DNA from 4 places in the Sporomusa aerivorans genome. Region 2 is predicted to be linked to each of the others. Evidence: riboswitches for the same ligand, from Rfam matches in the RefSeq annotation. Region 2 holds a riboswitch; each other region holds the start of a gene.
The links. Region 2 has a riboswitch for cobalamin ahead of cobI (precorrin-2 C(20)-methyltransferase). Riboswitches for the same ligand answer to the same signal wherever they lie in the genome.
Positions count from the first base shown of each region.

Region 1: it holds a riboswitch for cobalamin, as region 2 does, so the genes downstream of both, SATMO3_RS05495 (TonB-dependent receptor plug domain-containing protein) here and cobI (precorrin-2 C(20)-methyltransferase) in region 2, are expected to answer to the same signal.
Region 3: it holds a riboswitch for cobalamin, as region 2 does, so the genes downstream of both, cobT (nicotinate-nucleotide--dimethylbenzimidazole phosphoribosyltransferase) here and cobI (precorrin-2 C(20)-methyltransferase) in region 2, are expected to answer to the same signal.
Region 4: it holds a riboswitch for cobalamin, as region 2 does, so the genes downstream of both, nikB (nickel ABC transporter permease) here and cobI (precorrin-2 C(20)-methyltransferase) in region 2, are expected to answer to the same signal.

Region 1 is NZ_CP156926.1:1,240,672-1,248,371, forward strand. It holds gene SATMO3_RS05475 (ABC transporter substrate-binding protein) at 1-446, shown strand, start outside; gene SATMO3_RS05480 (FecCD family ABC transporter permease) at 470-1,504, shown strand; gene cobN (cobaltochelatase subunit CobN) at 1,534-5,220, shown strand; cobalamin riboswitch at 5,262-5,440, shown strand; gene SATMO3_RS05490 (hypothetical protein) at 5,551-5,721, opposite strand; gene SATMO3_RS05495 (TonB-dependent receptor plug domain-containing protein) at 5,809-7,700, shown strand, end outside.
Region 2 is NZ_CP156926.1:6,041,110-6,049,261, forward strand. It holds gene feoB (ferrous iron transport protein B) at 1-303, opposite strand, end outside; gene SATMO3_RS28795 (ferrous iron transport protein A) at 373-591, opposite strand; gene SATMO3_RS28800 (ABC transporter substrate-binding protein) at 731-1,633, opposite strand; gene SATMO3_RS28805 (ABC transporter ATP-binding protein) at 1,848-2,609, opposite strand; gene SATMO3_RS28810 (FecCD family ABC transporter permease) at 2,620-3,675, opposite strand; gene cobI (precorrin-2 C(20)-methyltransferase) at 3,672-4,394, opposite strand; cobalamin riboswitch at 4,505-4,689, opposite strand; gene SATMO3_RS28820 (EutN/CcmL family microcompartment protein) at 4,977-5,279, shown strand; gene SATMO3_RS28825 (magnesium transporter CorA family protein) at 5,289-6,233, shown strand; gene lpdA (dihydrolipoyl dehydrogenase) at 6,305-7,705, opposite strand; gene SATMO3_RS28835 (biotin/lipoate A/B protein ligase family protein) at 7,795-8,152, opposite strand, start outside.
Region 3 is NZ_CP156926.1:5,312,296-5,320,447, reverse strand. It holds gene SATMO3_RS25460 (ABC transporter substrate-binding protein) at 1-357, shown strand, start outside; gene SATMO3_RS25455 (ceramidase domain-containing protein) at 563-1,351, shown strand; gene SATMO3_RS25450 (TetR/AcrR family transcriptional regulator) at 1,415-1,987, shown strand; gene SATMO3_RS25445 (AMP-binding protein) at 2,199-4,310, shown strand; gene lplT (lysophospholipid transporter LplT) at 4,303-5,466, shown strand; cobalamin riboswitch at 5,597-5,791, shown strand; gene cobT (nicotinate-nucleotide--dimethylbenzimidazole phosphoribosyltransferase) at 5,943-6,983, shown strand; gene SATMO3_RS25430 (nicotinate-nucleotide--dimethylbenzimidazole phosphoribosyltransferase) at 6,976-8,034, shown strand.
Region 4 is NZ_CP156926.1:1,030,342-1,038,493, reverse strand. It holds gene SATMO3_RS04690 (hypothetical protein) at 1-907, opposite strand, end outside; gene SATMO3_RS04685 (ABC transporter ATP-binding protein) at 1,078-2,034, opposite strand; gene SATMO3_RS04680 (ABC transporter ATP-binding protein) at 2,024-2,812, opposite strand; gene SATMO3_RS04675 (ABC transporter substrate-binding protein) at 2,834-4,405, opposite strand; gene nikC (nickel transporter permease) at 4,432-5,253, opposite strand; gene nikB (nickel ABC transporter permease) at 5,254-6,195, opposite strand; cobalamin riboswitch at 6,378-6,575, opposite strand; gene SATMO3_RS04660 (ABC transporter permease) at 7,017-8,152, opposite strand, start outside.

The sequences.
Region 1 (7,700 bases), 1.7 Mb from region 2:
TTGCCCAAATGGAAAAGCGGTTGCGGCAAATTGAAGCAAGATTGGTCCCAGTCACTCCGGCTAACAGCAAATGTGCGATGGCTTTTGATTTTATCGGTGTTATCGGCAACAGAAACAATTTGCTGGCAGATATCTTCCAATATGCCCATTTGCGTAACGGCGCTCTCCTGGCCGGCAGCGACCAGGGCGAAAACCGCCTGTCCAAGGAACAAATTATTGCCGCAAATCCGGATATCTTTCTTTTGCCTACCTGGAATTATGACGGGCACAGTGATGTCGACACCTACCGGCGGCAGATTATGACAGATCCGGCCCTGCAGCATGTTGCCGCCGTTCGCAATGATCAGGTGAAGCTGGTTTCCGACCGCTTTCGCTACGTAGGTTCGCAGCATGTTGTTGAGAGTATTGAGGTATTCGCCCGGACAGCCTATCCGGAGCTTTTTTAATTTTTTTCATAAAGAAGGTCATCATGCTGACGCTATATAAACGAAATCAGAGCAAGATTCTCCTGCTGCTGGCAGCTTTTTTGCTTGCCACAAGTCTCTCGCTTATGCTGGGGCAGGTTGAAATTCCTTTAGCCGGGACAGTTGCTGTGCTGGGCTATCAGCTATATCTGCCTGGCTTCGGTGCAGACGATTTTACGCTGGAGCAACAGTCTATTTTGTGGCAGATACGTATGCCGCGCACTTTGATTGGCATCATGGCCGGCGCCGCCCTGGCTGTTTCCGGTGCCGTCATGCAGGGGATTTTCGGCAATTATTTGGCAGATCCCGGTATTATCGGCGTATCAGGCGGTGCGGCTGCCGGCGCCGTCATTGCCATTGCTTCCGGCATTGGATTTTTGAATCTTTTTTATATGCCGCTGTTTGCTTTCATTGGTGCGGTATGCGCTGCCGGTATCACTGTCTCGCTGGTGATGCGGCAGGGAAAGATTCCGGTGATGCCGCTGCTTTTGGCCGGCGTGGCCGTAAGTATAATCTCAGGCGCCTTTACTGCCGGCATCTTAACCTATATTAACGAACAGAAGGTGCAGCAGTATCTGTTCTGGATGATCGGCAGTCTTGATTTCCGGCGCTGGGAACATGTATATATCGCTTTCTGGCCCATTAGCCTGGGGATTGCCCTGCTGATTTTGCTGTCGCGCCATCTTAACATTCTTGTCTTGGGGGAAACGGAGGCAAGGGCTGTAGGCCTGGCAATCGTTCCTTACCGGCTGCTTTTACTGCTGATCGCTTCCCTGATTGCGGCCACGGCAGTCTGTGTCAGCGGTAATATCGGCTTTGTCGGTCTGGTAATACCGCATATCTCCCGCCTGCTGGTAGGTCCGGATCATCGTCTGCTGCTGCCCTACAGCGCTCTGACCGGCGGCACGTTCTTACTGCTGTGCGACACGCTGGGCCGGATTTTACTTTGTCCCCTGGAAATACGTGTAGGCATTATGACGGCCGTGGTAGGCGTTCCTTACTTCTTATATTTGTTAAGAACCATGCACAGATCATCCTGAAGTTTCTACTGTGCCAAAGGAGTTTTGGTATGACGACGATAAGTATTTTTACCAATGTGGAAAGACAATGTACGATGCTGCGGCAGGCCGGAAAATATCTTACAGACAGCAAAACTGTTTCCTTGGACCTGCATATTTATTTCTTTAATGACACTGTTGCCTGGAGTGCGCAATATGAGTCTTTGCTCGCCAACAGTGACGTGGTCGTTTTCCTGTGGCAAGGTCCTGTTTATGAATGTGAACTGGCAGGCAAGGCCTTGCAGCTGTTAAAGAACCAGGGCAACGGTTTATATGCCTTCCTGTCAACGGCCGACAGCAGCCAATGCACGGTCAGCGGCTTTGCGGACGAGGAACTGAAGCGAATACGCGATTATATCCTGTTCAGCGGCAGCAGCAACTACCAGAGCCTCTTACTTTGGCTGGCAAGTAAGACCGGCCGGGCAGCGCCGGACTATAAGCTGCCGGCGGAACTTGTCTGGCACGGCATCTATCAGCCAGAGGTCAAAGGAAGAGAGGATCGTCCCCTTGTCGGTATTCTGTTTTCGCGTGAGGTGTGGATATGGCAGGATACAGCCTATCTTGATGCCGTCATCAATGCTTTACGTTGCCGGGGGCTGGACGTGCTGCCCGTATTTGGCCTCTGGGAGGATAATAAGGACCTGAATGCGGCGGGAATCAGCCAGGCGGTGCAAAAGTTTTTTTACCGGCAGGGGCAAGTCGTTGTTTCCGCAGTAATCAATACCTTTAGAGTAGGTCTGACCATGAGCCGGCAAAACCTGCCGGGATTTCTACGCGAGCTCAATGTGCCGGTCATTCAGGCCTATACGCTGGTACGGTCGCAGGCGGAGTGGCAGGCGGGCTTTACCGGCATGAACCCGGTAGAGCTTTCGGTCAATGTTGTGCAGCCGGAGTTTGACGGCGTTATTCACGGCGGCGTAGTTGCCGGTACAGAACCCAGCGGCGGCGGCCTGAAACGGTATTTGCCGGTACCGGAGCGGGTGGAGGCGCTGGCCGATAAAGTGAAAAAGTGGGTTAATTTACGCTGCAAAGACAATGCGCAGAAAAAGGTCGCCATTGTTTTTCACAATTATCCGCCGACAAATGCCAATATCGGTAATGCGCTGGGCCTGGATTCGCCGGCCAGTGTTGCCGTTTTGTTAAAAAAGATGGCCGAACACGGCTATACAATTGCCAGGCTCCCGGCCGGCGGGCATGAACTCATGGAGGAGCTTTTGGCCGGTGTGACGAATGACCGGAGATTTCTCAACGACGAACAAATAAATAAAGTGGTGGGCACCGTCGGCCAAGCCGATTACAAAACCTGGTTTGACAAGCTCGATAGGACAACCCGGGATGATTTAAGCAACGAATGGGGACTGCCGCCGGGAGATGTGTTTTTTGCCAATGACAGCCTGCTGGTTCCGGGAGTGCTGAACGGCAATATCCTGCTTACCCTGCAGCCCCCGCGCGGCTTTGGCGAGGAGCCCGGCAAGATTCTTCATTCGCCGACCTGTCCGCCGCCGCATCATTATTTTGCTTTTTATGCCTGGATCAGGGATGTCTGGCAGGCCGATGCGGTTATTCATGTGGGCACGCACGGTTCTCTGGAATGGCTGCCGGGAAAAAATGCCGGTCTGTCCCGCACCTGTTATCCGGAGCTTGCCTTACAGGATTTGCCGAATATTTATCCGTATTATGTCACGATTGTCGGCGAAGGCATTCAGGCCAAACGGCGGGGCGCCGCCTGCCTTATCGGGCATCTTTGCCCGCCGATGAGTCATGCCGATACGTATGAAGAGTTAGCCGAACTGGAAGTGCTTTTGGATGAATATGCGCATTACCGGGAGGAGCAGCCGGCTAATGCCGTACTGATTGGCGAGCAGATTAGCGCGAAAATAGCCGCCCTGCATCTGGAGGAAGATTTGCCCAGGCCGGCCGGGCAGTCGCTGGCCGACTATATTTTGCGCATTCATGCTTACCTTGAGACTTTGAAGCACATGCAAATACGTGTTGGCCTCCACACTCTGGGCGAGGCGCCGCAGGCTTACAAGCTAACTGAATTTATTCTGGCGCTCACCCGGGTGGAAAACGGGAATATTCCTTCGCTGCCGGATGTGATTGCCAGGGCTTATGGTTATGATTATCACCAAATGGTTGAGCGAAGCGGCCAGTTACTGCCTGACGGCAGCGGCAGCTATGCCAGGCTGATTGATGAAATCTGGCTGAGATGTAAAGCGATGGTCGGCTGTTTGCAGGACAATAATTTTTCCGAGTCAGGCATTGCCGCAGTGTTTCAGCTGCCGCAGGTTAAGGAGCTTACGCTTACGGCCGCGGCAACTGAAGAGCTGACAGCCGTTGTGAATTATATATGCAAAGAACTGGCGGTGAATTTGGCCGCTACGGTACACGAGATCACCAATACGCTGCGGGCTTTAAACGGGGAATATATTGCGCCCGGCCCGGGCGGTGCACCCAGCAATGGCCGGGCGGATATCCTGCCGACAGGCCGTAATTTTTATGGCGTTGATCCCCAGAATCTGCCGACGCCGGCAGCCTGGGAGATCGGCAAGACCCTGGCCGAGCAGGTAATCACCCGCTACATTGCCGAGGAAGGGACGTATCCCGAGAGTATCGGCATGGTATTTTGGTCTGATTCCAATATGCGGACAAACGGGCAATGCATTGCCGAACTGCTGTACCTGATGGGGGTCAGGCCTGTCTGGCAGAAGGGCAGCCGCCGGGTTACCGGTCTGGCAGTCATTGCGCTGCCGGAACTAAAACGGCCGCGGATTGATGTTATGGCCCGGGTAAGCGGGTTGTTTCGCGACACGCTGCCCAGCGTCATCACTTTAATGGAAAAAGCTGCCGCGCTGGTAGCCGAACTGGATGAGCCGGAGGAAATGAATTTTGTTAAAAAACATATTAAAGCAGACAGTGCCGCCTTGGAAGCGCAGGGCGTAGAAAAAGAGCTTGCCCGTCAGCAGGCCGGTTACCGTATTTTCGGCTGTCCGCCTGGTGGCTACGGCGCCGGTGTTGCCGCGCTCTTAGAGGCGAAAAACTGGGAGAATGTGCATGATATGGCTGAGGTCTATGTACGGTGGGGCGCGCATGTATATGGCTCCGAGCAGCAGGGGACTTTTCTACCGCACCTGTTCCGGCAAAGGCTGGGCACCGTGGATATCACCATCAAGAACATTGATAATCATGAAGTGCATTTGCTCAATTCGGATGACTTTAATGCCTATTGCGGCGGCATGAACGCTGCCGTACGCAGTATCCGCGGCAAAGCACCGCGCTGCTATATCGGTGACAGCACCGATCACAGCCATACAGAAACCAAAAGTCTTACGGAAGAATTCAGACGTGTATTGCGCGGGGAATCACTAAATCCCAAGTTTATCCAAGGCATGAAAAAACATGGCTACAAAGGGGCGGCGGACTTGGCGGCCTTAGTGAATCACTGCTATGGCTGGGACGCAACCAGTGAAGTCATGCAAGACTGGATGTATGAAGGGCTGGCGGACAAGCTGGCCTTAGACAGCGATATGCAGGCGTGGATGAAAGCAGTTAACCCGTGGGCCCTGCAGAGGATTGCCGAGAAGCTGCTTGAGGCGCAGCGTCGCGGTATGTGGGCCGCCAAACCGGCAACGAAACAAGCCTTGGAACAACTGTATCTTGCTATTGAAGGTGAGCTGGAGGAACGGGCAGATCAATAAGCCAGCTTTAGTAATAACTCATAAGTGATCTGCTTATGTAACTAAATATACGGAAATCAGGTGCCGCAAGGCTTAATAGAGAAGTCCGGTGTGATGCCGGCACGGTCTCGCCACTGTAAAAGGGAGCCACTTCAAAGGATGCCACTGGGAATTTTCCTGGGAAGGCTTGGAGGCGCAATGAACTTGAGTCAGGATAACTGCCTGGTTGATATTACTTTTATTCCCTGCGAGCGACAGGGGGTTTAGTGTGTTTGGCATGGCTTGCTTTTGCTTTACATTGATAAGGCCCCTCCTGCATTTACAGGAAGGGTCTTTTATTTGTCCTGTTAGCTAGCCACCGCCTGGGTTGGTTAAGTCAGCAGCGGTTGCCGCTTTGCCTGCTGCCCGATACACAAGCCGTGTTTTTTTGAAAATAAAAGCTGCTATTGCATGACCTGAAAGCATGGATGCACAGCAAGCTGTTATTTTAAACTGAAAGAAAGTATGACTTTCTTTCAGCATAAAGGCAACATCGGCTTCCGCCTTCGCCAAAGGCTTGGGACAAGCCGTGTTTCTTTATAATTTATTTAGTGAGAGGGGAAATTATTTTTGAAAAAGAAATGTCTTGTGAAACCGGTTCTGTGGAAAAAAGTGATGTTAGCTCTGCTGTTGGCCAACAGCGTCTTTTTTCCGGCTGGTACCGCTCTGGCTGATGCTGAGGAGGAAGCGGACAATTTTACGCTGGATTCGGTGGTGGTTACGGCCCAAAGAAGCGAGACCAAGGACTTAAGGACGCCGGCGGCGGTAACGGTTATTACCGCCAAAGACCTTGCAGAAACCGGTGCGGTAAATGTTTTTGACGCTTTGGAGCATACCATCGGCTTTAACAGCATGTCTTATGGCCCGGCAGGTATGGAATATGGCATGTCTGCCGGTCGGACCCTTGTGCGTGGCCTCGATAAGGGAACGCTGGTTCTGGTCAACGGTGCTCCGGTCAATTTGTTGAACTATAATAGCTCCACCGGCATTCCGCTGGCAGCGGTCGAACGAATTGAAGTGATCAGGGGGGCAGGAGCCACCCTGTACGGTTCGGAAGCATTAGCCGGAGTGGTAAATATTATTACCAAAAAGCCGGGCGGAGCCCAGCAAAACACAGTGAGCATAACGGACGGCAACTATAGTAAAAGCTGGTCTGTAAGCTCGCAATTCGGCGACAGTGCTATTTATCTGAACCGGGATTATGTTGGTGATGTTGACAGGACTTCCAGAGCGAATATTACTACTAAAAGTAATGGAACAGTACAGCCATGGGGTTTAGACAAAGGTACCAAGGACAGTGTTTATTTTACAACGCAGTTAAGCGACAAGTTGAATCTTAACTGGTCGTATACCGATCTGGAGTCCAATCGTCCCCGGTATAATGTCAATGGTTCCCGTCCTCTGTTATATAGATATAATGATACCCGGAATAATATCAATTTGATCTATGACGACAAAGAAGATAATTTTAAATCGGTGCTGTCTTTTAACAAAAGACGGGCTTTTGCCGATAAATATACCTATGCAAGCAAGATATGGAGCGTTAGTGAGCGGTATGATATGTACGGCATAAACTGGGATAACCAGAAGACCTGGAATCTCAGAAATGACCTGGACACGTTGATTGCCGGCGTTACGCTGGCGAACGAGCATTATCATGATCCTTCCACCGATCATGCGGCCGTTCGCAAAAATGCCCTGCGTAACAGCCTCGCCGTATATGGCGCTTATACCTATGCTGTTAATCCTGACTTTAGTGCAACCTTAGGTCTGCGCGAGCATTTTATTGATGATTATGCCAAGTCGATAAGCACTTTCTTGCCACAATTCCAAACCCTTTATAAAATAAATAACAATACTTCCTGGTACACCAATGTCGGCAAGTCATTTCAAATGCCGGCGATAAATCAGTATTTTTCACAGCCAGGCGGTGATTTTAGCAGATTAAAACCCCAACAGGGCTGGAATTATGAGACCGGGTTAAAGATTATCGACCAAAACCAGTCTGTTAAATTGGCGGTTTATCATATGGATATAAAAGACCAATTTATCTGGAAAGAAGATAATGATCGTGAATATATGATTAACACCGGTGATTTCCGCAACACCGGTGTTGAACTGGAATATGTAAGGCTTGTTAATGACAACTGGAAATATAATATCGGCTTTAGCTATTCCAATCCCGAGAACAATGAAAGCGGTTCCTGGACACAATGTAACAGCCGGGTACAAACTACCGCCGGGGTAACCTACAATAAAGACAAATGGCTGACTAACCTCAATTTTGTATTTTTTGGTGACCGTGAAGAAAGCTATTACAAAATTAACGGCGCCATCAGTGATATTCCGGACCGTATCCAACTAAATGCCCTAATTAAGTATCAGCCGGAACGTAACCAGACGGTCGCTCTGAATTTGTACAATATACTTGACCGGGATAATTCTCTGAACAAATATGAGAA
Region 2 (8,152 bases):
ATGAACAGCATCCACTACGTTCAGTATTAAATCAGCCGAGAGGATGACATCCCTGGCTACCTTTTCTTCATCATTAAATGAGGAAATTCCATATACGCCGGGAGTATCTATTACTACATCCTTATTAAAGCGTCCGTGTGATATATCTACGGTTGTACCCGGAAAATTAGACACATCCACATACATACCGGTTAATGCATTAAAAAAAACAGACTTGCCGACATTCGGGTTGCCTACGAGAACGATTTTTTTCGCACCTTCAGGAATGTCTATATGACTTAAATTATCATGACAGTGACTCATTTTCTCCTCCAATGACTTACGGCAGTCCCACCCGGACTGCAAACCTTACTATATATAGTTTTTAATCACTCAGGCCGGCTTTACTTCAATACTCTCAGCCAAACGCCGGCCGATAGCGATCTCCTGCTTGCCTCTGCCAACAACCACAGGACCTGCCGGCAGCTTCTCATAACACTCTACTTCAGCGCCTTCGGAAATGCCAAAACGGATTGCTTGTGCCCGGACAGTCGGGTTGGGAATAGCAGCGATCAACAGCCGTTGACCTCGTTTTGCTTGAGCCAGTGTCATAACTGTTTCCTCCAATAGTGATAATCATTATCAATAGTTATGTAAAAAATAATTGCCAACAATATTGTTATATAACTGACAATTATTATCAATTTCATTATATGGTTTTAATCATAAGTTGTCAAGTAGGATTTGATTTTTACGAGCCGGCAAATACTTCCGGGTATAGCATTTTAGCCAACTGTTCCACACTGTCGGCCAACCGGAAAGTCGGGCTGGATACCTGCTTTTCATCCACAATATAAATTTTTCCTTCCCGCACAGCCTTGATCTTGTCAAAGCCCGGACGCTGCCTGATAATATCCGGCGTTATCCCCGGGTTCATAGGACCGCGCTGCGCCAGAAAAACATCGATGTCCTCCGCTTTCATCAGCAAGCGTTCGCTGCCGTAGGCGGCAATGCTGCTGGCCGCTTTTAACGGCTGAGCATCGGCCGCTATATTGCTGCCGCCGGCCAGCTTAAGCACCGTACCCGGCATACTGTCGACAGTAATGGTCCGGTATTCGGTAGCCGTTGCTTCAAAATACACTCGTTTCTTAGCCTGTACCTTGGCAATATGTTCAGCCACCGTCTTGAGCTTATTATGGAAAGCCGCTAACTTGTCGGCAGCCTGCTGTTCCCGGCCGGTCAGTACCGCCAGCTTCTGAATATAACTGTCAAATTCCTCAAATTTCTCGGGATAGAGACAGACAACCTTGATATTGGCCTGCTCAAGTGTTTTGACGAAATCAGGATTGCTTTGTTTGACAAAGGGCCTGATGACAACTAGATCAGGCTGGGCCGCCAGGACCTTTTCCGGGTCGGCGCGATAGTCGAAAGCGGGTTTATTCTTAGCTGCCGGCTCGGTTTCCGTGGTACTGACACCGATGATTTCAGCCTCCAGCCCCAATGCCAAAAGATTTTCGGTATGAGCTGAATACAGCGAAATGATACGCTTGGCAGGTGCTTTAAGGACAATGGTCTGATTTAAGTCATCGGTTATTCTTATCGTCCCGTCACCAGTGCCAGCGACTCGGTTTGCTGGCGCCGCACTCAGCGGCAAAGACTAACGCCAATAGAACAAAAATCACAACCATCCATAGTTTGCTTTTCATTGACTAATCCCCCATTAAATATATATGACAGCCAATAAAGATTTTCAAACAGGGTGCTGGTAACAGCGTAGATTAAGCACCAGCGGCGAAGCGTTACCAACTCCCTGTCTGGACAATAATCCTTTATTGGATTTTCTATCGAGGCAGGAGCAACTCTTGTTCTTATATGTCGGCAAGCACAGCAAGTCCTGTCTCACCGGCCCGGACAACCCGAATGTTGAAAATTTCCCGGATAAGCTCCGGCGCGAGCACAGCAGGCGCCTTGCCGTACTGTACCAGCCGCCCTGCTTTTAAAACCGCAGCGTCGGAACAAAAGGCGCTTACCAGGTTCAGGTCATGGATAATGGCCACAACCGTCAATCCCTGACTGGCGCAAAGTTCCCTTAAAAGGTTGAGACACTTAATGCTGTAATAAATATCCATATTGGAAAACGACTCGTCCAAGAATAAAATCTCGGGTTTTTGCGCCAGCGCTTTGGCAAAAAGCACCCGCTGGCGCTCGCCGCCGCTGAGTTCGGTAACCAGCCGGCCGGCAAAATCCAGTGTGTCTGTAAGACGCATGGCATTTTCAATGATGGTCAGGTCCTCGTCGGTAAGGCCAGAGAGCCTTGATTTAAACGGTGTCCGTCCCATACTTACTATCTCCAGGCAGGTATAGGGAAAGCGTATATCCATATTTTGCGGTACAATAGCAATATGGCGGGCCAGTTCTTCAATCCGATAAGAACCGATATCCCGCCCTTTTAGCATTATTGTTCCGGCTGCAGCCGGTAACTGTCCGGTGATAATATTTAGCAGTGTTGTTTTGCCTGAACCGTTTGGTCCGACGATGCCACTGAAACTGCCTTGCCTGATCTCGAGATTGATATCTCTGAGAACCTCTTTGGCCGCATAATTAAAACTAACATTTTCAATTTTTATCATAGTAACGCTCCTATTGCAGCGTCTTGTTGCGCATCCTGAATATATAAACAAAAAAGGGACCGCCCAAAAGGGTTGTCAATACACCGACCGGAATTTCGATATTGCCGACTGAACGGCCAAAGGTATCGGCGGTAAGTAAAAGAATGCCGCCGGTAAGCCCTGAGAGGGGGATAAGCGCCTTATTATCCGATCCGGTCAGCATCCTGACCATATGAGGTACAATAAGACCGACAAAACCAATAATGCCGCCAATGGCCACACATACCGCCGTAATCAGCGCCCCAGCCGCCAAAAGAATTGTCCGTAGGCGGGAAGCGTTAATCCCCAGGCTGCGGGCCTCCCGGTCACCCAGAGAAACAATATTAAGGTCTTCGGCATAATAATAGCACAGACAACAGGCAAATAAAATCAGCGGCCAGCCGTAGAGGACATGCTCCCAGCTTTTAGCGGCCAGACTGCCAATGAGCCAGGATACAATGGCTGAGACCTGTTCACCGGCCAGACTTTTGACCATACTGATAGCGGCCGATAAAATACTGCTGACAATAATCCCGGCAATCACCAGATTGGCCGAAGAAACATAGCCGCCTACCCGGGCCATGGACATGACGACAAGAAGAGTAGCTACCGCGCCGCCAAAAGCAAACACCGTAACCGGCAGGCCTCCCTGCGTAAAAATATTCAAATAGATAGCCACACTGGCGCCAAAAGCCGCACCGGTAGATACTCCCATGGTGTAGGAATCAGCCAGCGGATTCATTAACAGCGCCTGAAACACCACACCGGCCACAGCCAGACCGCCGCCGACGGCAACGGCCGCTAAAATGCGCGGCAGCCGAATATCCCAGATAATAGCCGTCTTGGCTGCGCCAATATGGCTGTAGGCGTCAGAGCTGCCCGATATTTTACCGTAAATAACAGAGGCCACATCAATCATACTGATATCAGCACGTCCAAAACCAACAGCGGCCAAAGTAAACAGCGCCATAGCCGCCAGCAGTATCCCCCCCGCCAGGCGGGTTTTGGAGCGCTGACGGCTAAGGAGCGCCGTTAATGTACTACTCATGCCAATGCGTGTTTACTCACTTTGGAGCGTTTTGTCAGAATGGTTGACAGATAATTCACCTTTTGTGTGCCGGCGGCTGCCAGGTCATGGACAATTTCCTCGCCTTCCAGACCGCATTTGGAAACCATCACGGCATTTTCCACCATGCCGTGTTTATGCAGTTTTTCAACAATGTCTGTATAGTTCTTATATACCTTCATAAGCACAACATTATCGGAAACTTCCAGCACCTTTTCCAACCGTTCATCATCAATAGTGGCCGGAACAATGCTTAAGATGTCGCCGCCTTCTGCCAACGGCACACCTAGGCGGTTGCCGATTGCCGAAAAAGAATTAACGCCGGGAATGTTAACAATTTGATGACCGGAAGCCTCAAGCAGCCGGTAAACATACATGTAGGTACTGTACAGCATGGGATCACCCAGTGTAAGAAAAGCCACTTTTTTACCACTGTCCAATAACTTCAGGATAGTGGTTTTATTATTGACCCAGGCATCTGACAATGCCTGCGCGTTATAGTTCATCGGGAATACCAGTTCCAAAATCTCGGTGCCTTCCTGCAGATACGGCCTGGCAATGGACAAAGCTGTACTCTCGTCCTTTTTTTCGGTACGGGGAGCAATAACCACATCTGCCGACTTTATTGCATTAATAGCTTTCAAAGTGAGTAATTCGGGGTCGCCAGGCCCTACACCAACGCCGTAAAAAATCCCTGCCATAATCTAAAACAACTCCTTAAAATAAATAAATCCCTGTCACCGTAACGGTATGACAGAGAATTTTGCCCAAGCTAACGCGCAAACCCCCTCCCCATCGCTCGTGGGTGAAAAACGGTGATTGTCAAACAGGCAGATCTTCTGACTTAGGTTCATAGCCAAACTGCGCCTTCCCAAAATAGTACACTATTTCAGTGGCTTGTTGCAGTTGGCTCCCCATCACAGCGGCGGGACCGTGCCGGATTTAAACCGGCTTCCCTATTAAGCCCAATCGGGCACCTGTTCCATGTTTAGTTACTTAGATTGTATGATTAACTTTACGAAAAGTCAAGAAAATTATAGTTTACCGCTAATACCCCTGGAAGCCGCTGCTTTTCCAGGTTTTTCCGACGCTTTCCTGGCATAGTTATAGTGCAGTTCCGCCCAGCTTATTCTCAGCCGCAATAATCCACTATGATAGCACAAAAAACCACATAGGAAACAGGGCCCTTAGTCAAAAATATAGTATCATATATCCTTTTATAACTTTCCGATGAGGGTAATCCCTTTTTGGAAGACTAAGCTTACTTTTAGGAGAGGATTATTATGTGGCTTGGTAAAGTCGTCGGCACGGTTGTCGCTCCAACGAAAAATGATACCCTTATCGGCAGCAAGCTGCTCATCGTACAGCCCTTGAATCTGGATGGCATGAATACAATTAGTTTACAAGTGGCCGTTGATACTGTAGGAGCGGGCAACGGCGAAACCGTGCTGGTACTGACAGGCAGCTCGGCCCGCAGAATTATGCAAAACGAAGACAGCGCCGTGGATGCTGCCATAGTCGGTATTGTTGAACACATCGAACTGGAGGGTATTTCCAAATCACAATACTGGGTCAATAAGGTATAGGCCGCCGCTATGCTGACAACCTACCGCAGCAGCGCTACAGGCTTAGAGGAAGTTCCCTTTGACCCTTCAGTCTTAAAGGGCGCCTGGCTGAAAGCCGCCCAGCCTTCGAACGGGGAATTTGCTTTGATCTCATCGACCACGGCGATCCCGGATAAGCTATTGCGCTATGCTTTTGAAGAAGACAGCTGTCCGCGTGTTTTACTCCATGACCGGTGTGTGCTTATTATCATTAACATACCGTTAGCTCGCAGTGCCGATCAGTACGATACAATTCCACTCAGCATCATTTTAGCACCGGAATTAACCATCACAATAAGCCTGGAACCTTCCACGCTTATTCCTGACAATGTCGGCCCCGAATTCGACACCCGCAAGTGTTCCCGGTTCTTTTTCCAGATACTTTATCAGGCAGGCAATGCTTTTTTGCGGCATATTCACTCCATTCGGCAGCGCACTGATGAAATTGAAGTGCATTTACGCAAATCCACCACCAACAGAGAAGTCTTCCAGTTGCTCAATCTGGAGAAAGGCCTGACTTATTTTACAGCAGCTTTACGGGCTAACGTTATCGTGCTGGAAAGCATTCTCCGGCTGCGCTCCAATCCGCAGATGCGTCATCTCCTGCCAATGGACGAAGCCGATGAGGATATTGTTGAAAACGTCATTATTGAAAACCGCCGGGCACTCGAGCTAGTACAAACCTACAGCGATATTTTAAGCAGTATGATGGATGCATTTTCTTCGGTCATTTCCAACAACTTAAACTATATTATGAAATTTTTGGCGGCGGTAACTATCCTGTTATCTATTCCAACCATGATCTCCAGCTTCTGGAGCATGAGCCTCATCGTGCCGCTTCAGGGCACGGAAACAGGCTTCTGGACAGTGGTTCTGCTGTGCATCTCTGCCAGCAGCGTGGCCGGCCTGGTATTACGGAAAAAAGGCATGTTATAAAAGACCAAACCCGCGACCGGGATTGCACATCCTGTCACGGGTTTCCTTGTTCTCACTTAGGCGCACTTTCTCTATCTGGGCTTCATCTTAACCTGATGGATGATTTCGCCGAAAGTGCCATGGGCACTCTCCATTACGGTCTCCGACAAAGTTGGGTGGGGGTGGACGGTATGGGCAATATCCCGGGCGGTTAAGCCATTCTGAATGGCCAGAGCCCCTTCCATAATCAAATCACTGGCATGCGGCCCCAGAATATGCATACCCAGTACTTTGCCGGTTTCAGCAGCGGCGATTATTTTTACCAAGCCGTCGGGTTCCCCCATGGTCACAGCTTTGCCGTTGGCGGCAAAATTAAACCGGCCGATGGTATAGCTCAGCCCTTGGTTTGAGGCTTCCGCCTCCGTAAGCCCTACCATGGCGATTTCGGGGGTAGTAAAGATACAACTGGGAATTGCGCGATAATCCATAACCGAGTTTAACCCCATGGCATTCTCTGCAGCAACAATCCCGGCTGCCGAGGCGGCATGGGCCAGCATGCTTTGGCCGGTTACATCGCCGATGGCGTAGATGCCCGGAATATTTGTTTCCATACGCTCATTGACGTTAATACCTGTCCGGTCATAGAAAACGCCAGCCTCAGCCAGCCCCAGCTCCTCGGTTACCGGCCGGCGTCCTGCCGCTACAAGTACCTTTTCCACTGCAAATTCCTGATCGCCCTTGGCAGTAGACACTTTTACCGTCACGCCGCCAGCGGCCTCCTCAATCGCCGTCACTTTGGCCCCGGCCACCGTTTTTATTCCCTGCTTGCGCAGTACAGGCCCGATGCGTTTCACTATGTCGCTGTCCACCATCGGCAAAATGGTTGGCAGCATTTCCACGATGGTGACTTCACAGCCAAACGCTTTCATAATAAAAGCAAATTCAAGGCCGACCACCCCGGCGCCAATTACCAGCAGGCTTTTAGGTACCTCCGTAAGTTCCAGCAAATTATCACTGGTAAGAACAGCGGCCAACTCCCGTCCCGGTACCGGTATCGAGCTGGGCGCCGAACCGGTGGCAACGATTACTTTACCGGTCTCATAAGTTTCCGTACCGGACGCCGTACTCACTGCAAGGCTGCCGGCGCCTGTCAGTACGGCTGTACCGTGGAGTACGGTAATAGCATTGCTTTTCACCAGTTGCTCAATACCGGCCCGCAGACCGGCGACTACCTTATCTTTCCGCGCCACAATTGAGCTAAAATCAAAGCCGACCTCACCGGCCTGAAGGCCAAATTCAGCGCAGCGCTGCAAATCTTCCCATTTTTCCGCACTTTTCAGCAATGTCTTGGTAGGAATACAGCCCCTGTTCAGGCATACCCCGCCCAGGCTTTCTTTTTCCACTAATAATACTTTGCCACCCAGTTGCGCAGCACGGATAGCAGCCACATATCCGCCTGGACCGCCGCCAATAACGGCTACATCATAGCTCATGTTGATCCTCCTACATAGCCCAAAGGCTTGCTTTGGCCCTATATTACGCTCACTCCGGCCGGCTAGCAAACAGATTTATGCCTGATTCCCTAGCGCAGTAAATTCCAGCTGTCCTGACTATATTTAGCCGCCGCTAGTTCCCTGACACTCGCTTGTTCTTCCGCGCAAAGCCCGTCAGGTTCAAGTTCCACTCCTAATGCCGGCCCGAAAGCAGCCTGCATGGCCTTACAGGCTTCCTGCCAGCTTACTTCCCGCCGGGCGGCGTCATATAGAGAGGTTGCCCGTCTGGCCAGCATGCCGGCCACCAGGTCCCGGGCCTCGTCAGACGGCAGATTGAGCAGGGACGCCACCTGCCCGGGCACAAAGCGCAAGAGCAGTGAACCGTGCTGCAGAATAACCCCGTCTTTACGCACCTGGGCGCTGCCAATCAGTTTGCGGCCATGATGA
Region 3 (8,152 bases), 730 kb from region 2:
GTGGAAATCGGCACAGCCGCTGCGCTCAACAATACTTACTTTACCAACCACTATTCTGTAGACGACACCAGTGCAGCCTCCCAAGCTTTCGTCGACGCTTACAAGAAAGAATACGGTCAGGCGCCTGACGCTATGGCGGTGCTTGGGTATGATGCCGCCAATGTGCTGATTGATGCCATTAAACGCGCTAACAGCCTGGAACCGGCCAAAATCCGGGAAGCACTGGCTGCTACCAAGGATTTTGCCACAGTTACCGGCTCGACCACGTTAAATGCGACCCATGATGCTGTTAAAAACGCCGTTATTATTGAAATGAAAGACGGCAAACAAATGTATAAAGCGACAGTGAAACCATAAAATAGTCAGTAGAGCCAAAACAGTTGTATAACCGGCTGTTTTGGCTCTACTATTAGATTGCAGCCGGAAGTATCGAAGGGACGGTTCTTTTGATGCTTCTGATGTTAAAGGGACAGAGTTAATGACACCTTTTAGCTTGACAGACTTTATGGGAATGTATTACAATCTAGTTAACGATCGTTAACTAGATTGTAGGAGGGAAAAAATGCTTAACGAGTCCACCTTGCGGCTAAAGCTTTGTTTTCTAATGCTTATAGTTATTATTTCTATCGGTATCATCTGTAGTTTGGAGCCAATACCGCAGGCTAAGGAGTACCACGCGTTTGTTGACAGTAAAAAGCACTTTGGCGTAGCTAATGCGAATGATGTTATTTCGAACGTCGGCTTTATTATTGCCGGTGTAATCGGTCTTCTACGGATTCGTCAGTGGGTGTCATCAAAGGAAGCGAAACTATGGCGGTTTTTCTTTTTTTCGGTTATTCTTGTCGGTTTTGGCTCGGCTTATTACCACCTGCAGCCATCCAACACAACTTTGGTTTGGGACCGGCTGCCGATGACTATGGGTTTTGCCGCCCTGACTGCGTGTGTCCTTGACGAGCGCATAGGCGGGGAGATAGGGCGAAAACTTTTTCTGCCCTTAGTGTTTAGCGGCTTGTTTAGTGTTATTTACTGGTGGGTCACTGAGCAGGCGGGGGCAGGTGATTTGCGGTTTTACATATTGACACAGTATCTGCCGATGTTGCTGATACCGTCAGTACTCCTGCTGTTTCCGCGGCCATGGCGCCAAAGTAAATTTTACTGGTTATTGCTTGGCTGCTATAGTATGGCGAAATTTTTCGAGCTAAATGATGCCCTGGTATTTAAGCTTACTCAGCAGATACTCAGCGGCCATACCTTGAAGCATTTAGCGGCTGCCGCCGGTATTCTGCTGTTTCGACCCGTCGCTCCGGCGGCACCTGACAGCAACCGCGGTAAAAATATAATACTTTCTTGACTGGTGACAAATTTTTTTATATACTCAAGTTAACGATTGTTAACTTGAGAGGAGACTATTATTATGCAGCAAGTATTGAGATGCGAGGGAAAAAAGGCGGAGCTATTAAAAGCCAGTCTGACTTTGTTTGCCGCCAGAGGCTATGATGCTGTTTCGGTGCGGGATATTGCCAAGGACGCAGGCGTATCCGAAGCGGCTTTATATAAGCATTTTAAGAGCAAAGAAGATATGGCGTTGTATATCTTCACTGCGATTATTAGCGATTACACCGGCCGAATAGAACAAATCGACAACAGTGAACATGGCGCTATTGCGAAACTATGCCGCATTGTCGAGATAACGTACGATCTATATCGCGAATATCCTGCGGAAATCCGTTTTGCGTTACTATCGCAATATTCCTTCTGGAATTTAGTGGCCGAGAACATCAAGCCTCATTTCGTCATTCGGAAAATCTTAGAGGAGGGAATGAGAAAAGGGGAGATACCACAGCAGGAAGTTTATCTCTGGATTGCTGTATTCTCTGGAATTATGCTTCAGCCCTTAAACCAATATGCATATTTCCAGGATGTACTGCCCGAGTTTGATGCTCTGAAAACCAAGATTACATCGCTGGTAATCAAACTGTTTAGTTAAGGCGGGAATAGCAATGGATGTTCGCAAGTCGCCGGCAGTCCTTAGACAGCAGCACCAAGCGCTGGCATGGGGGACATTTCTGCTTTGGTTTTGTATTGCCGGGTACATCTTATCTGTACCAGTGCCTTGAAAAGTGTTCAGGAGGAAAAGAAGTAATAGTGATCGCTGTATTGGTACCTGGACTACATTCACGCAAATGAGGGGAGAAATTATGAAAGCTCTACTGAGAATCGTGCTGAAAATATTATTTAGGACCAGATTGATTGGTGGTGAAGGAATTAAGTTTAGCGGCCCGTCGATAATATTACCTAATCATGTATCGTTTCTTGATGCTGTTTTTTTATATGCTTATTTGCCTGCAGGCGTGTGCTTTGTTATTAATACGGCCATTGCCGCGAAGATTAGCTTTGTATTGCGTTGGGTCGATCATATCACCGTTGATCCGCTTAATCCTTATTCGCTGAAAAAAATCGTGGGCATTATTAAGGAAGGCCGTACGGTGGTTCTTTTTCCCGAGGGTCGTATCACGACTACCGGCAATCTAATGAAAGTTTATAGCGGCGTTGGTTTTATTGCTCTAAAAACAGGGGCGGTGCTGCAGCCGGTAATTTTTCGCGGTTTGGAGTTTTCCAAGTTTTCCAGGGTACAAGATAAGGTGAAGTCTCGCTGGTTTCCCAAGGTAAGTATCTATATTGATCAGACAGCGCAACTTAGTGCTGCGCCGGCGAGAAGTTTCCGTCTGCAGAAAAAGGAAATTAGTGACCGCATTCTCGTCTTGTTACAGCAGGCGATGTTTAAGGCCCGCCAGAACCAGGCAGGCAGCACCAACTTATTTGACAAATTGCATGCGGCCGGCAGGCTGCATGGCAGCAGCAAAATCATGGCCGAGGATATAACCGGTACGGTCAGTTATCGACAAGCCATTATTGGCAGTTACATTTTGGGTGGCAGATTAAAGAGCATCTTAGACAAGGAAGAAACTGTCGGCGTTATGCTGCCTAACTCCATCGGTCATGTGTTAGCTTTGTTTTCGCTGTTTTATCTTGCCAAGACGCCGGCTATTCTCAACTTTAGCGCCGGGGCCGCAAACAACATTGACTGCAGTGAAACCGCCGCAGTCAAAACCATTCTTACCTCCCGCACGTTTATCGAAAAAGGAAAGCTTGAGGAATTGGCGGCAAGATTGGCTGACAAGTTCAGGATTATTTACCTGGAAGATGTCAGGGGGGAGATTGGCCTTATTGATAAATTGACAGGCCTATATAAATACCTTAGCGGTGAAAAGGCAGCCGGGGAAGGCAGCCTGATCCTGTTTACCAGCGGCAGCGAGAGCAAACCTAAAGGGGTAGTTCTGCGCCACGAAAATATCCTTGCCAATATTAATCAGGTATCCAGCGTAATAGATTACACGCAGCGGGATAAGATGCTGAATGCGCTGCCGATGTTCCACTCCTTTGGCCTTACAGCCGGCACCTTGTTGCCGGTACTTAATGGTGTTGAAGTATTTCTTTATCCGAGTCCCCTGCACTATAAAATGCTGCCGGAAGTTGCTTATGACCGGAATGTGACCTTGTTGTTGGGTACGCCAACATTCCTGTACGGTTACGCCAAATACGCCCATCACTATGATTTTTACAGTTTGCGCTATGTTTTGGCCGGTGGCGAGAAACTTAAGGACGAGGTACGCCAAATGTGGCAAGATAAGTTTGGTATCCGTATATTTGAAGGTTACGGCACTACCGAGACGGCGCCGGTGTTAAGCCTGAATTCGCCATTGTTCAATCGGGCTGGAACAGTAGGCAGATTCCTGCCCGGTATCGAATACCGTACTGATGCGGTGCCGGGGATTGAAGCCGGCGGCAATCTAATAGTAAAAGGCCCTAATGTCATGGCCGGATATCTGCTGTATGGCAAAGGTTTTATACCGGCGCCGGTATGGTACGATTGCGGCGACATTGTGAGTATTGACAGTGAAGGTTTCGTCAGTATCAAATCGCGGCTCAAGCGCTTTGCTAAAATTTCAGGCGAAATGATTAGTCTGGATGCCGTTGAAAAAGCCGCCGAAAAATGCTTCGGCACCGACCGCAACGCAGCTATTAATGTACCGGATGATAAAAAAGGGGAGAAAATCATACTCTATACGATGCACCCCAATGCTTCCAAACAGGCGCTCCGGGCGTTTATGGGTCAGTCCCGTCAGAGTATGCTGGCAATGCCGGCGGAAGTTATTGTAATGGATAAATTACCTCTGTTGGGCAGCGGTAAAACCGACTATGTCACCCTTAAAGGCTTGGCAGTAAAGGAGGCGCAAGAAGATGCCTAGACTGTCGCCGCTGAGGGCGCTGTTTACCGCTCAATTTCTGTCAGCGTTCGTGGACAACATGATACTATTTATTATTCTAGCCATAATTAGGCGGGATGGTTATCCGGACTTTTACCTTTCTTTTGTACAAACTATTTTTTTAGCCTCTTATATTATGTTATCACCCTGGGTCGGACGTTTGGCCGATAGGAAGCCCAAGGCTGAAGTTCTTATCATTGGCAATATCGTAAAAACCGCCGGTGTGTTGCTATTGTTTGTTGGCTTTGATCCTGCGCTCAGCTATGCGGCCGTAGGCCTGGGGGCGGTTATCTATAGTCCCGCCAAATACGGTATATTACCATTTCTTACCCGCAACGGGGATGAACTGCTTAGAGCCAATGCCGGTCTGGAAAGTTATACAATTCTAGCTATTTTAGCCGGGTCGGTAGCCGGCGGTTTCCTTTCCGATCTGTCCATAACCCTGGCACTGGGAACTTGTGCGCTTTTATATGCCTCATCCATTGGCATTAATATCATCATACCTAAAGACGCGGGTAATAGAAGTATCGGCTACAACCGTGCAATTAGTGAATTTTTTGCAGATACGGCTGTACTCTTGCGTAATCCGCAGAGTCATTACTCCCTGATCGGGACAGGCTCCTTCTGGATGGCTTCGGCTGTGCTCCGGATGATTATCTTTGCGTGGGTACCGCTTACTTTGGGGATAACCAGTGGTACCGCTATCAGTATGATTATCGCTGTTACCGGCGTAGGCATTGCTGTCGGCGCATTGGTTACACCTTATCTGATTAGTATCAGAAACTATCAACGTACCGTTTGGTTCGGTTTGGCGATGGGGTTAGCTATATTAGGATTTCTTAAGATTACCAGCCTGCCGGTAGCCGTAGCCGGGCTGCTTATTGTCGGAGCGCTGGGCGGGATATACATAGTTCCCATGAACGCCTGCCTGCAGCAGGTAGGTCACCATACCATCGGTGCAGGCAAAACCATCGCCGTTCAGAATTTCATGGAAAATACCTTTATGTTTTTAGGAGTCGGCCTGTACACGCTGGCGACCAAAGCAGGGGTTGCAACCAATGTGTGTTTAGGGGCTACGGCTTGTTTTCTGCTGTTTTTGGTTAGTTATATGTTTTGGCTGGTAACTAAAAAAGCGTGATTTTTACACCATTTTGACGGCGATTGTTTTATGTCGGCAACCCCGCCCCCTATGACACTCTGCTGGAAAGTATCATTCAATATATATTGACGCCAGAGCGATTGCTTTGCTATAATGTCCACAGTTAGAGTTACATATGCGCGGTTAAGGTGCCGCCGGTTAACTGCCGGAGGAGAATAGGGAAGTCTGAGTATGGCCAAGCCATACATACGCGCGGGCCCGCCACTGTACCGGAGGAGAACTTGCATTTGCCACTCGTCAAGGGGAAGGCGCAAGCGTCGATGAACCGGGAGCCAGGAGACCTGCCTTACACCGTTTGCCAAACCTTCATGGAAAAGAGGGCTTTTTTGGGTACACCAAAAAAGCCCTTTGTTTTTTACCCACCCGCTCCGGTCGTTGCAAGGAGATACACCGAAGCAATCGCATGTCTTATCTTATACCTACAGCGTAAATCATACAAAACAATGGAGGTTATTATGGATTTATTGCAAGCAACCCTAGCTAAAATCACTGCTCCGGATACCGCCATTATGCAGCAGATACAAGCCCGCCTGGACAGCGTGATTCGTCCGGCAGGCAGTCTTGGCCGGCTGGAACAGATGGTCAGACAATACGCCGGCATAACCGGAGAGCTTGAGCCGCGCCTGCCGCGCAGCTGCATGGTAGTGGCCTCGGCCGATCACGGTGTGGCCCGCCAGGTCGTAAGCGCTTATCCTATAGAGACGACTATGCATATGACTGCCAATTACCTTATCTCCAAAGGGGCCAGTGCCAATGCCTTCGCTAATTTCAGCCAATCAGACATGGTCGTGGTTGACATGGGCGTGGCCGGTGATTTATCCCATGTTCCCGGTCTGTGGCACCGGAAAATTGCTTATGGCACCAGGGATTTTACCCAGGGACCCGCGATGACGCGGGACGAAGCCATACAGGCTATTGAAACCGGTATTGAAATTGTGAACACTAAAGTAGGTGAGGGCGCTACCTGTTTCAGCCTTGGTGAAATGGGGATTGGCAACACAACGGCCAGCGCCGCCATTGTCGGCGCATTCACCGGATTGTCGCCCGAGCAGATCACCGGGCGGGGAACGGGAATCTCAGACAGCCGGCTTGAGGTTAAAATCGGTGTTGTCCGCCGCGCGCTGGAGCTTAATAAACCGGATGCCGGCGACGGACTTGATGTATTGGCCAAGGTAGGCGGGTTTGAAATCGGTGCATTGGCCGGTGTCGTTTTAGGCTGCGCCGCCAACCGCTGCGCTGTGATGATTGACGGACTCAATACCACGGCGGCGGCTTTAATCGCCAACGCCATCCAGCCTGTCTGTCAAAAGTATATATTTGCCTCGCATCTGTCCGGCGAGCCGGCTCACATTATCGCTTTACGCCATCTTAATCTGGAGGCCTGCCTGGATATGGGGGTCCGTCTCGGTGAGGGGATTGGCGCTTCGGTAGCCATTGATATGTTGCGGGCGGCCATTAAATTGCTGGGCACTACAGGAGGTCAGACTCATGCTTAAAGATATTATTGCGGCAATAAAACCTTTGGATGAGCCGGCTATGGAACGCTGCCAGGTGCGTTTGGATAACTTAACCAAGCCGCTTAACAGTTTATATTCTTTCGAGCATATCGTCAGGCAATTGGCGGGAATTACCGGCAATTCCCGCCCGCGCAGCCTGAACAAAAGCATTGTCATTATGGCGGCTGATAACGGAGTGGCGGCTGATTTGGCCTGGAATAAGGCGCAAGTTACGACCCAGCAGCGGATCGCCGGCTTCTGTCAGGGCAGCGCGGCTATTAATGTGTTTGCCGAACATGTCAAAGCTAAGCCGGTTTTAGTGGATATTGGCGTAGCAGTTGATTTGCCGCCGTTGCCTGCTGTACGTCATGAAAAATTGGCCTATGGCACCGGAAATATAACGAAAGGGCCGGCTATGACCAGTGAGCAGGTGCTGCAGGCTGTGCAAACAGGAATCGAAGTTGCCCGGGAAGAAATCGCGCAGGGTGTACAGGTAATTGGTCTGGGCGAAATGGGGACCGCCGGACTGTTACCGGCAGTGGCTGTTACCGCTTGCTACAATGCCAGTGTACTTGCGGAATTATCCGGCTATGAAGCCGAATTGGTCAGTACAGCCCTGGCAGTCAACTCAACCTCTCCCGAGGAACCGCTTGCAGTGTTAAGAAAAGTGGGCAGTTTGACCATGGCCGGCTTGGTTGGCGTTATTTTAGGGGCGGCTGCGGGGCGGGCTGCAATCGTACTGGACGGTCTTGCTACCAGTGCGGCAGCTCTCATAGCCGTCAAGCTGGCGCCGCAAGTGAAAGACTACCTGCTGGGTTCGCATTTCGCCGCTGAGCCGGCGCACCGGGCAGCTTTGGAATTGCTAGAGCTACCGGCCTACCTTAAACTGGACATGAATTTGGGGGAGGGAACCGGGGCGGCGATGGGGATGTCATTGGTTAACGCTTCACTGCATGTTATCAATGATATGAAAACTTTCGGTGAAGCAGAGGTTGCAGTTGCCCAGGACGGACCGGGGGCATTAAAGCAAAGCCATAGTGTCAGGGATTAATACCCAGGAGATACAAAGTATTCAGCCGGCCGAAGACTGGTGGTATGATAACCATCACCGGGTTCCATTGCTTATATACCAGAAGAACTTGTCCGCCAGGAAATAAGGACTATCGGCG
Region 4 (8,152 bases), 1.5 Mb from region 2:
TATAGCCCGCAGAATTAGTCATGGTATCCAGGTGCGCAACCGTCAGATTGGTATTCAGACCGACTTTGACATTCAGGTTTGCCAGGCTGGCATTGATCGTAGCTGCACTGCCTGTATAGGCGGCCAGATCACCATAACCGGCAGATAATTGGCTATTTCCGAAATCATAGGTCGCGTAAGCCCCGTCAATAGAGTTGCCGTCCCAGATAATTCCCTGGCCTAATGAAGGTAAGATACGGCCCAGGACAACATTTGTCTGCTTGTTTGTCCATTGCAGTTCAGCCCGTTCAAAGGCCGGACTGACATAAGCTGAGGTTTTGCTGGTGCCATTGACAGTTCGCTTATTACTGGTATGGGTTGCCGTGATGCGGCTATTGAACTTAACATTCTCGGTAACATCGGCCGCAATATTTACTCTTACGCGTTCCTGCAAGCGTGTACCGGCGGCCGTATCACTGCTTTTTGCTTTTTGATCCCAGTTAGTCTGGTAGCGGATACGAACATCACCGCTGGTGATTTTGACCGGCGACACGTTCTTTTCCAGCTTGTCCAGCCGTTTGCCAACATTACTTGCTTCATTGCCAGTTTCACTCAGGCTAAATTCGGGCGCAAATTCCTCTTTAAGCTTGGCCAGCGTGGCCTGGGCCGTCGCATCAGCATTGGCTGATTTTGCCATGGCTTTAGCTACAATAGCGGCCATTTCGCAACGGGTCAAAATGACATTTTCCTTGTAGGCGCCGCCGCCGAAGCCTTCGACGAGACCGGCATCGGCCAACTGGCTGAGAGCACTATAAGTCCAGTGTTTTTCCGGCACAACAGCAAAAAGATTCGCCGGTGCGGTCAGGGCCGTACCGGCCATGCTTAAACTGAATACGGCGCACAGAGCAATAATCGTTTTCTTTTTCATGACATCTCCCCTATCCCTTCCGATAATATAAGTTTGCAAACGCTGACACCTTAAACCCGGATGAAAGTTACTTTAAATGTGCTTTCAACCAGCAACTCTCCGTTTAGGGCTTTAAAGAGACAAAATCCGCAAGTACATTTTAGCCTCCTTTGCGGGGGCTAATTATAAATTTATGAAACAAAATGACAGGCAGCGCTGTGGCCTTTAGAAAGCTCTGTAAGCACCGGCTTTTCTTGCCAGCATATCTCCCTGCTTTCCGGGCACCTGGTCTGAAACGGACACCCTGGCGGCAACGCGAGAGGACTTGGTATCTCCCCCGCCAGCGGCCGAACCTCTGCCGCCCCTTTTTTCCTCACCGGGAAAACCGCCTGCAGCAGCGCCTGCGTATAAGGATGCTTTGCTTCATTCAGCGCGCTGCCCGCAAGCACCTCGACGATATTGCCGAGATACATAACGGCGATGCGATGACTGATCTGCGATACCAGAGCCAAATCATGACAGATGAAAATCATAGCCAGATTCTTTTCCTGTTGTACTCTGACCAGAAGTTCCACGATTTTTCTCTGCACGGAAACATCCAGCGCACTTGTCGCCTCATCACATACGAGGATTTCCGGTTCAATCGCCAGCGCACGGGCAATCCCGATGCGCTGACGCTGCCCGCCGCTCATATTGCCGGGATAGCGGTCGGCAAATTGTTCCGGCAGCTCAACCAGGCGCAAAAGTTCTTCCGCCTTTTGCCCTGCCTCGCGGTCTTTTACCAGCTTGAAGTTGCGCAGCGGTTCGCAGAGGATGTCTTGTATCTTCATCTTCGGATTGAAAGCCTGCGCCGGGTCCTGAAACACCATCTGGATATGCCGCCGGCTCTGCCGCATACGTTCTCCCTTGAGCCGCGTAAGATCCTCGCCCCGATAGCAGATAGCCCCGCTTGTCGGCGCATACAGCTGCATGATCAGTTTGACGAGCGTACTTTTGCCGCAGCCGCTTTCACCGACAACACTCAGTGTTTCTCCCTGATAAAGCGACAGCGATACATCATCGCAGGCTGTCAGCATGCGCCCGTCGGCTACCGGGAAACGTTTTACGACATGCTCGATTGTCAGGATTTCTTCTTTCTCAGCCGACATATCTTTTCCCTCCGACCTGCGGTACCGCAGCTAAAAGTTCTTTGGTATACGCCGACTGCGGCCGGGAGATAATCTCGTCCGTTCCGCCGGATTCGACGACTCTTCCTGCTTGCATGACGATCAGTTTATCCGACATATAGGCTGCCACTCCAATATTATGGGTAACAATAATGATTGCCGTTTTATCCTTCCGGCAGATCTCCATCATTTCCTTTACCACTTGCGCCTGCGTCGTCACATCCAGGGCCGAGGTCGGCTCATCCGCCAGCAGCAGGCGCGGTTTGAAAAACATGGCCATGGCCACACCGACACGCTGGCGCATGCCGCCGCTCAGTTCAAACGGATAGCTCTTCATAATATTTTCCGGGTTGGGCAAGTGCATCTTCCTGAGCATGTCCTCTGCGGCCCTGGCTGCTTCCTGTTTGGTCAGCGGCGAATGCTCGCGGATATACTCTACGAATTGGCTGCCGATACGCCGGATTGGATCCAGCATATTGCCACTGTCCTGAAAAACCATGGCAGCCTTTGTTCCACAGAGGCGGCACCACTCGGCAGGCGTATTCTCCAATACATTCCTGCCTTCAAAAAGTATCCTCCCGCCAGTCACACGCCCCTCATGCGGCAGGCAGCCCAGGATGGCGCGAATAACCGTTGTCTTGCCGCTGCCACTTTCTCCCACAATTGCCAGGATTTCTCCTGCATCGAGCGATAAATTTACATTCCGGACGATTTCATGTTCCGCGTAGGATACCGAAAGCTCCGATACCTCTATCAACATCTCAGTTCTCCTTCACGCGATCTATTTTTTTGCCGGTCTAATCTTATTGGTCAGCCAGTAATAATCGGACGGATACATCTTCGCGCCTGCAATCGAGGTCGAGCTGATGATGTTGGTTTCCGGATAACCCAGGAAAAGAGCCGCGCCATCGTTCATGATGATCTGCTGAATGTCGACGATGAGCTGACGGCGCTTTTGATGGTCGAACTCTGTGGAGAGCTGGGCAAACTTCGCATCCAGCTCCGGATTACTATAGCCTGAGCCATTCTGGGGGTTATCGCCGTTTTTATTCGTTCGCCAGTACCAGTTCAAAAAGATCTCCGGATCACCGGTATTTGCCGTCGTGATATTCGATATCAAAAGGCCATAATCGCCGTTAATCCCCATTTTGTCGATCAAATTATAATCTACTGTCTTGATTTTTACATCAAAGCCAACCTTCTTCGTATCTGACTGCACGGCCTCAGCATAAATCGGCAGCTCCGCGCGGCTGTTGTACACTACAAAATCTACAGTGAGCTTCTTGCCGTCCTTTTCGAGTATGCCATCGCCGTCCGTATCTTTCCAGCCGGCTTGAGCCAAAAGCTGTTTCGCCCGTTCAACATTGTAGCTGTTCGGATCCTTGAGCTGGTCAAAGCCGTAATCCATAGACGGCGGTACAGGCGCCTTGCCTTCAATAAAAGTTCCTTTCAGAATAACCTCATTGTACGCCTTTCTGTCGCAAGCGCTGATGAAAGCCGCACGAACCTTGGGGTCGCCCAGGACTCCCTGCTGGCTAATACGTGCAAGTACTGTGCGCAGCGAGGAAATTCTGTCGATATGAAACTTTGCGGTATCATTAAAGAGGCCGATGTCGCCTGCTGCAATGTTAACTGCCATGTCTACCTCGCCGGACTGCAGAGCCATCGCCCTTGTGTTCGGATCGTCAATGGACGGGATCTCAACTGTTTCATACGGCACTTCGCCGTCCCAGTAGTGCGGATTTTTTACCATGACCGCTTTATCCTTGACGAAGGACTGGCACATATAAGGACCGGTGGTAATCGGACCTTCTTTGGCAAAATTACGTCCTGCTTCAGCCGATACATCTACAATCAAGAAAAGCGGATCGGCTAAGAATCCCGGCATATTCGGCTCCGGCTTTTCCGTACGGATGGTAAGCGTCTGACCGTCAGCATTCATGTCCTTATACTTAAAGAAAGTCGTCGCGCGCTTATTCTTGGCAAAGGCTCTTTCCAGAGAAGCCTTGACAGCGGCAGCATCCAGCGACTTTCCGTTTGAAAATTTCACCCCGTCTCGGATTTTGAAGGTCCATGTCAAATGATCAGCGCTGATCTGCCAGCTTTCAGCCAGCCACGGCTGTACATTCATTTTTTCATCAAATTTTGCCAGGCTTTCCCCCATGCCATAACGCATGACCACCCAGCCAAAATAATTTTCCGTCGGTTCCAGCGAATCCGCAAAATTTGTTACACCAATTTTCAGTGTCTTTTTGTCGGCTTCCTTTTTACCGCTGCCGCCGCAGCCTGCCATAAAGACCGCCGACATGCAAATCATCAGCAACACACAAATAAATCTTCCCAAGCCCTTCATAAACCTCACCCTTTCTATGTTCTCACTCAGTTTGCCCGCTGCGGATCCATGATGTCGCGCAGGCTGTCTCCCCAAAGGTTAAAGATTGCTACAACTGCCAGAATCGCAGCCCCCGGATAAATCATCAGCCAGGGAGCCGTCTGGATATGCTGTCTGCCCTCGTTGAGCATAAGCCCCCATTCCGGTGTCGGCGGCTGCGCGCCAAAGCCCAGAAAGGACAATCCGGCAAGTTCCATGATCATCGTACCGATATCCATGGCGGCCGTCACAACAATGGTTGGCAGGATATTCGGCAAAATATGGCGCCAAAGGATGTGGAGCGGTCTTGTTCCATTGGTTACGGCTGCCGCGATAAAATCACGTTCACGCAGCTTCAGGGTAAGGCTGCGTCCCAAACGCGCATATTTTGTCCAGCTCACGGCCGCCAGCGCCAGAATTGTATTGAGTATATTCCCGCCCAGCATGCCGGCAATGGCAATAGCCAGCACGATGCCCGGAAAAGCCAGCATCATATCCACAATGCGCATAAGCACTGTATCCACCTTGCCGCCCGAGTAGCCGGCGACCACACCAACGAATGTCCCTATCACCGAAATAATGGCGACTAGCGATAGCGTCATTAAAAGGGAGGTCCGCGTCCCGTAGAGAATTCGCGATAAGCAGTCACGCCCGAGCTTGTCCGTACCGAACAGGTGCTCCGCCGACGGCGCCTGCAGCGACTGCCGCATCACCGCATCATACGGGTCGTAAGGAGCCAGCCATGGCGCCAATACCGCCAGGCCTGCAATCATTAGAACCAAAAACGTAAACAGTCCAAACAGGAATTTATCTTTTGTCCAAAACGACACTCAGCGCCCTCCTTTCTTCAGCCGCGGATCAAGATATGTATAGGAGATATCAACCAGCAGATTAATCCCCATATACAAAACAGCAATCCAGAGGACAAAGCCCTGTACCAGCGGATAATCACGCATCTCTATGGCATGTACAGCCATCTTGCCAAGTCCCGGCCAGGAGAAGACCATCTCAATAACAGCCACGCCGCCCAACAGCCAGCCAATCGACAGGCCCAGGAGCGTAATGAGCGGCAGACATGCATTCGGCAGCACATGCCGCCAGAGAATTTTCCGCATGGGAAAGCCTCGCGTCCGGGCACCAATGATATAATCCTGTCCCAGTTCCTCCAAAACCGCCGTACGCACCTGCCGCGTGTATTTAGCCGACATCGCAATGGCCAGCGTTAACGCGGGAAGCACCATCCGGTCCGGCGACACCACACCGCCTGCTATCGGGAAAAGCCTCAGCTTCAGCCCCAAAACGTACAGCAGGATAAGCCCTACCCAAAAGCTCGGCATAGACACGCCTAAAAACGAAATGCCGCGAATCAGATAATCAGCGGTACGGTTTCGATATACCGCCGACAGGATCCCGCACGGAACCGAGATCAACAGCATCATTACCAGAGCCGAGCCTGCCAGTACCAACGTTCCCGGCAGGCATTGCCAGAGCCGGTCGGCTACCGGCATCTTCGCCGAATAGGACATGCCCATATCCCCCTGCAAAACACCGGCAAGCCAGCGGACGTACTGTACATGAAACGGCTGATCCAGCCCCAGCTGTGCCCGCGTCTCGGCAATCGTTTCCTCCGAAACAATGGTATCGCCCACCTCCAGCAGCATCTCTACCGGATCTCCCGGCGACAGATACATCAGACAAAACGTCAGGAAGCTGACACCGAGAAGAGTAATAACCATCTGCGCCAAGCGATGCACAAGCTCTTTTCTCTTCAAATCACCATCTCCTCTCTGTCAAAAAATAAAAATCCGTATAGAATCGTTTTCTTAACTAAAAGAAAAGGATTCTATACGGATACAGACAGACTGCCCATTCAGGCGCAGTGCAGTTATATGCAGACAATCAGAAAAAGCATAGACTGCGCCTACACATCCATTTCCTTATCACTCGTAAGTCAACAATGAATCTTATTATAAGCAGGCTTTCTGGCTCATAGATCATAACCTTCGCTTCCGTCTTCCCAGAGTTTCCTCCAGTGACGCTCTTTTGAAGCAGGCTCCCTATTTACAGCTGCGGGACAGCACAGGATTTTCACCCGTTTTCCTCTCATCGCTCAGCAGCAAATGCTGCCGACACTTATAACGTTCTATATAAAATTGTCATTAATAAGCAAAATTAGCCATTAAATATTATGTTTACTATTATATAAATGCGCTTTGGCATTTGTCAATCCAATATTTTACTATATTAACTATAAATAATCAATATATCCTTTGTTTTTATTGACGATGACGATTTTTGATACAAACTACACTACGTGAGTTATAACTCATTTATCCTGTAACTAACCCGCACTAAGACTCCTACATCTATAAGCGGGAGATAAGTGCGGCTAAGTTCCTGGATAAGGGCGACTAAACTTCAGGTGGGGTTAAAACCCCATCTGAAGCTAAGTCTACTTTATCGTCTGTATTGCAGGCGATTGGCGACAATGCGTCGCTTTTTCCGCAACATTTATCATTGCATTTTATTCTGGATAAAAAAAATCTACTGCCAATTTGTCAGTAGATTGTATAACTATTTTATATTTATTTAATTATTCATACCGCAATGCATCAATCGGATTCAATAGTGCGGCCTTCCGGGCAGGGTAAAGTCCAAAAAACAGGCCAATCCCAACGGAAAACGCGAATGATATGATAATCGGCATGGATGTAATCACGGTATTCCAGCCGGCAACAGAGGAAATGGCATATGAAGCGCCAATTCCTGTGGCGATGCCGATTGCCCCGCCAATGACGCCGATAACAATGGCTTCAATGAGAAACTGCATGAGGATATTGGCATATCTGGCTCCCAGGGCCTTGCGGATACCAATCTCCCGGGTTCGCTCGGTGACAGACACCAGCATAATGTTCATAATGCCGATACCGCCGACCAAAAGGGAAATGGCCGCTATACTGCCTAACAGCAGGGTAATGGTCGCTGTCGTTTCCTGGGCGGTAGCCATGACGCTGGCCAGATTACGCACGGTAAAGTCATCGTCTTTGTCGGCGGTAATGCCGTGACGGGCCCGCAAGAGGCTGGTAATGCCATCCTGAACCTGGTCCACCACTTCGGCATTAGCGGCCTGGACACTGATGGTCTGCACGTAGGTAATCCCCATCATGCGTTCCTGAGCGGTGGTAAGCGGGATGATGACCGTGTCGTCCTGGTCTTGCCCGCCGGCCGACTGCCCCTTGCTTTCCAGCACACCAATTACCGTAAAGGGTGCGTTATTAATACGAATACTCTTACCGATCGGATTTTGCGTGTCAAACAAATTGGCGGCCACTGTAGTACCGATGACGGCTACCCGGTTACGGCTGTCCACATCGTCATCGGTAATAAAGCTGCCGGCCTGCACACTTAAATTACGGACTTCTGTATATTCCGGCGTCGTCCCCTGGACACTGGTAGTCCAGTTCATATTGCCGGCTACCATCTGATACTGCTTGCTGACACTGGGCGCAACAGCGCCGATGCCGTCAACCTCCCGGGCAATCGCCTCGGAATCCTTCAGCGTCAGGGTAATATTGGAGCCGGCGGCCTGCCGCACCCCGGAGGAAGAAGCCGCTCCCGGCATAACAATAATCAGGTTGCTGCCCAGGCTGGCAATGGAGCTGGATATCTTATCCCTGACCCCCATACCAATCGACACCATGGCAATAACGGCGCCGACCCCGATGATGA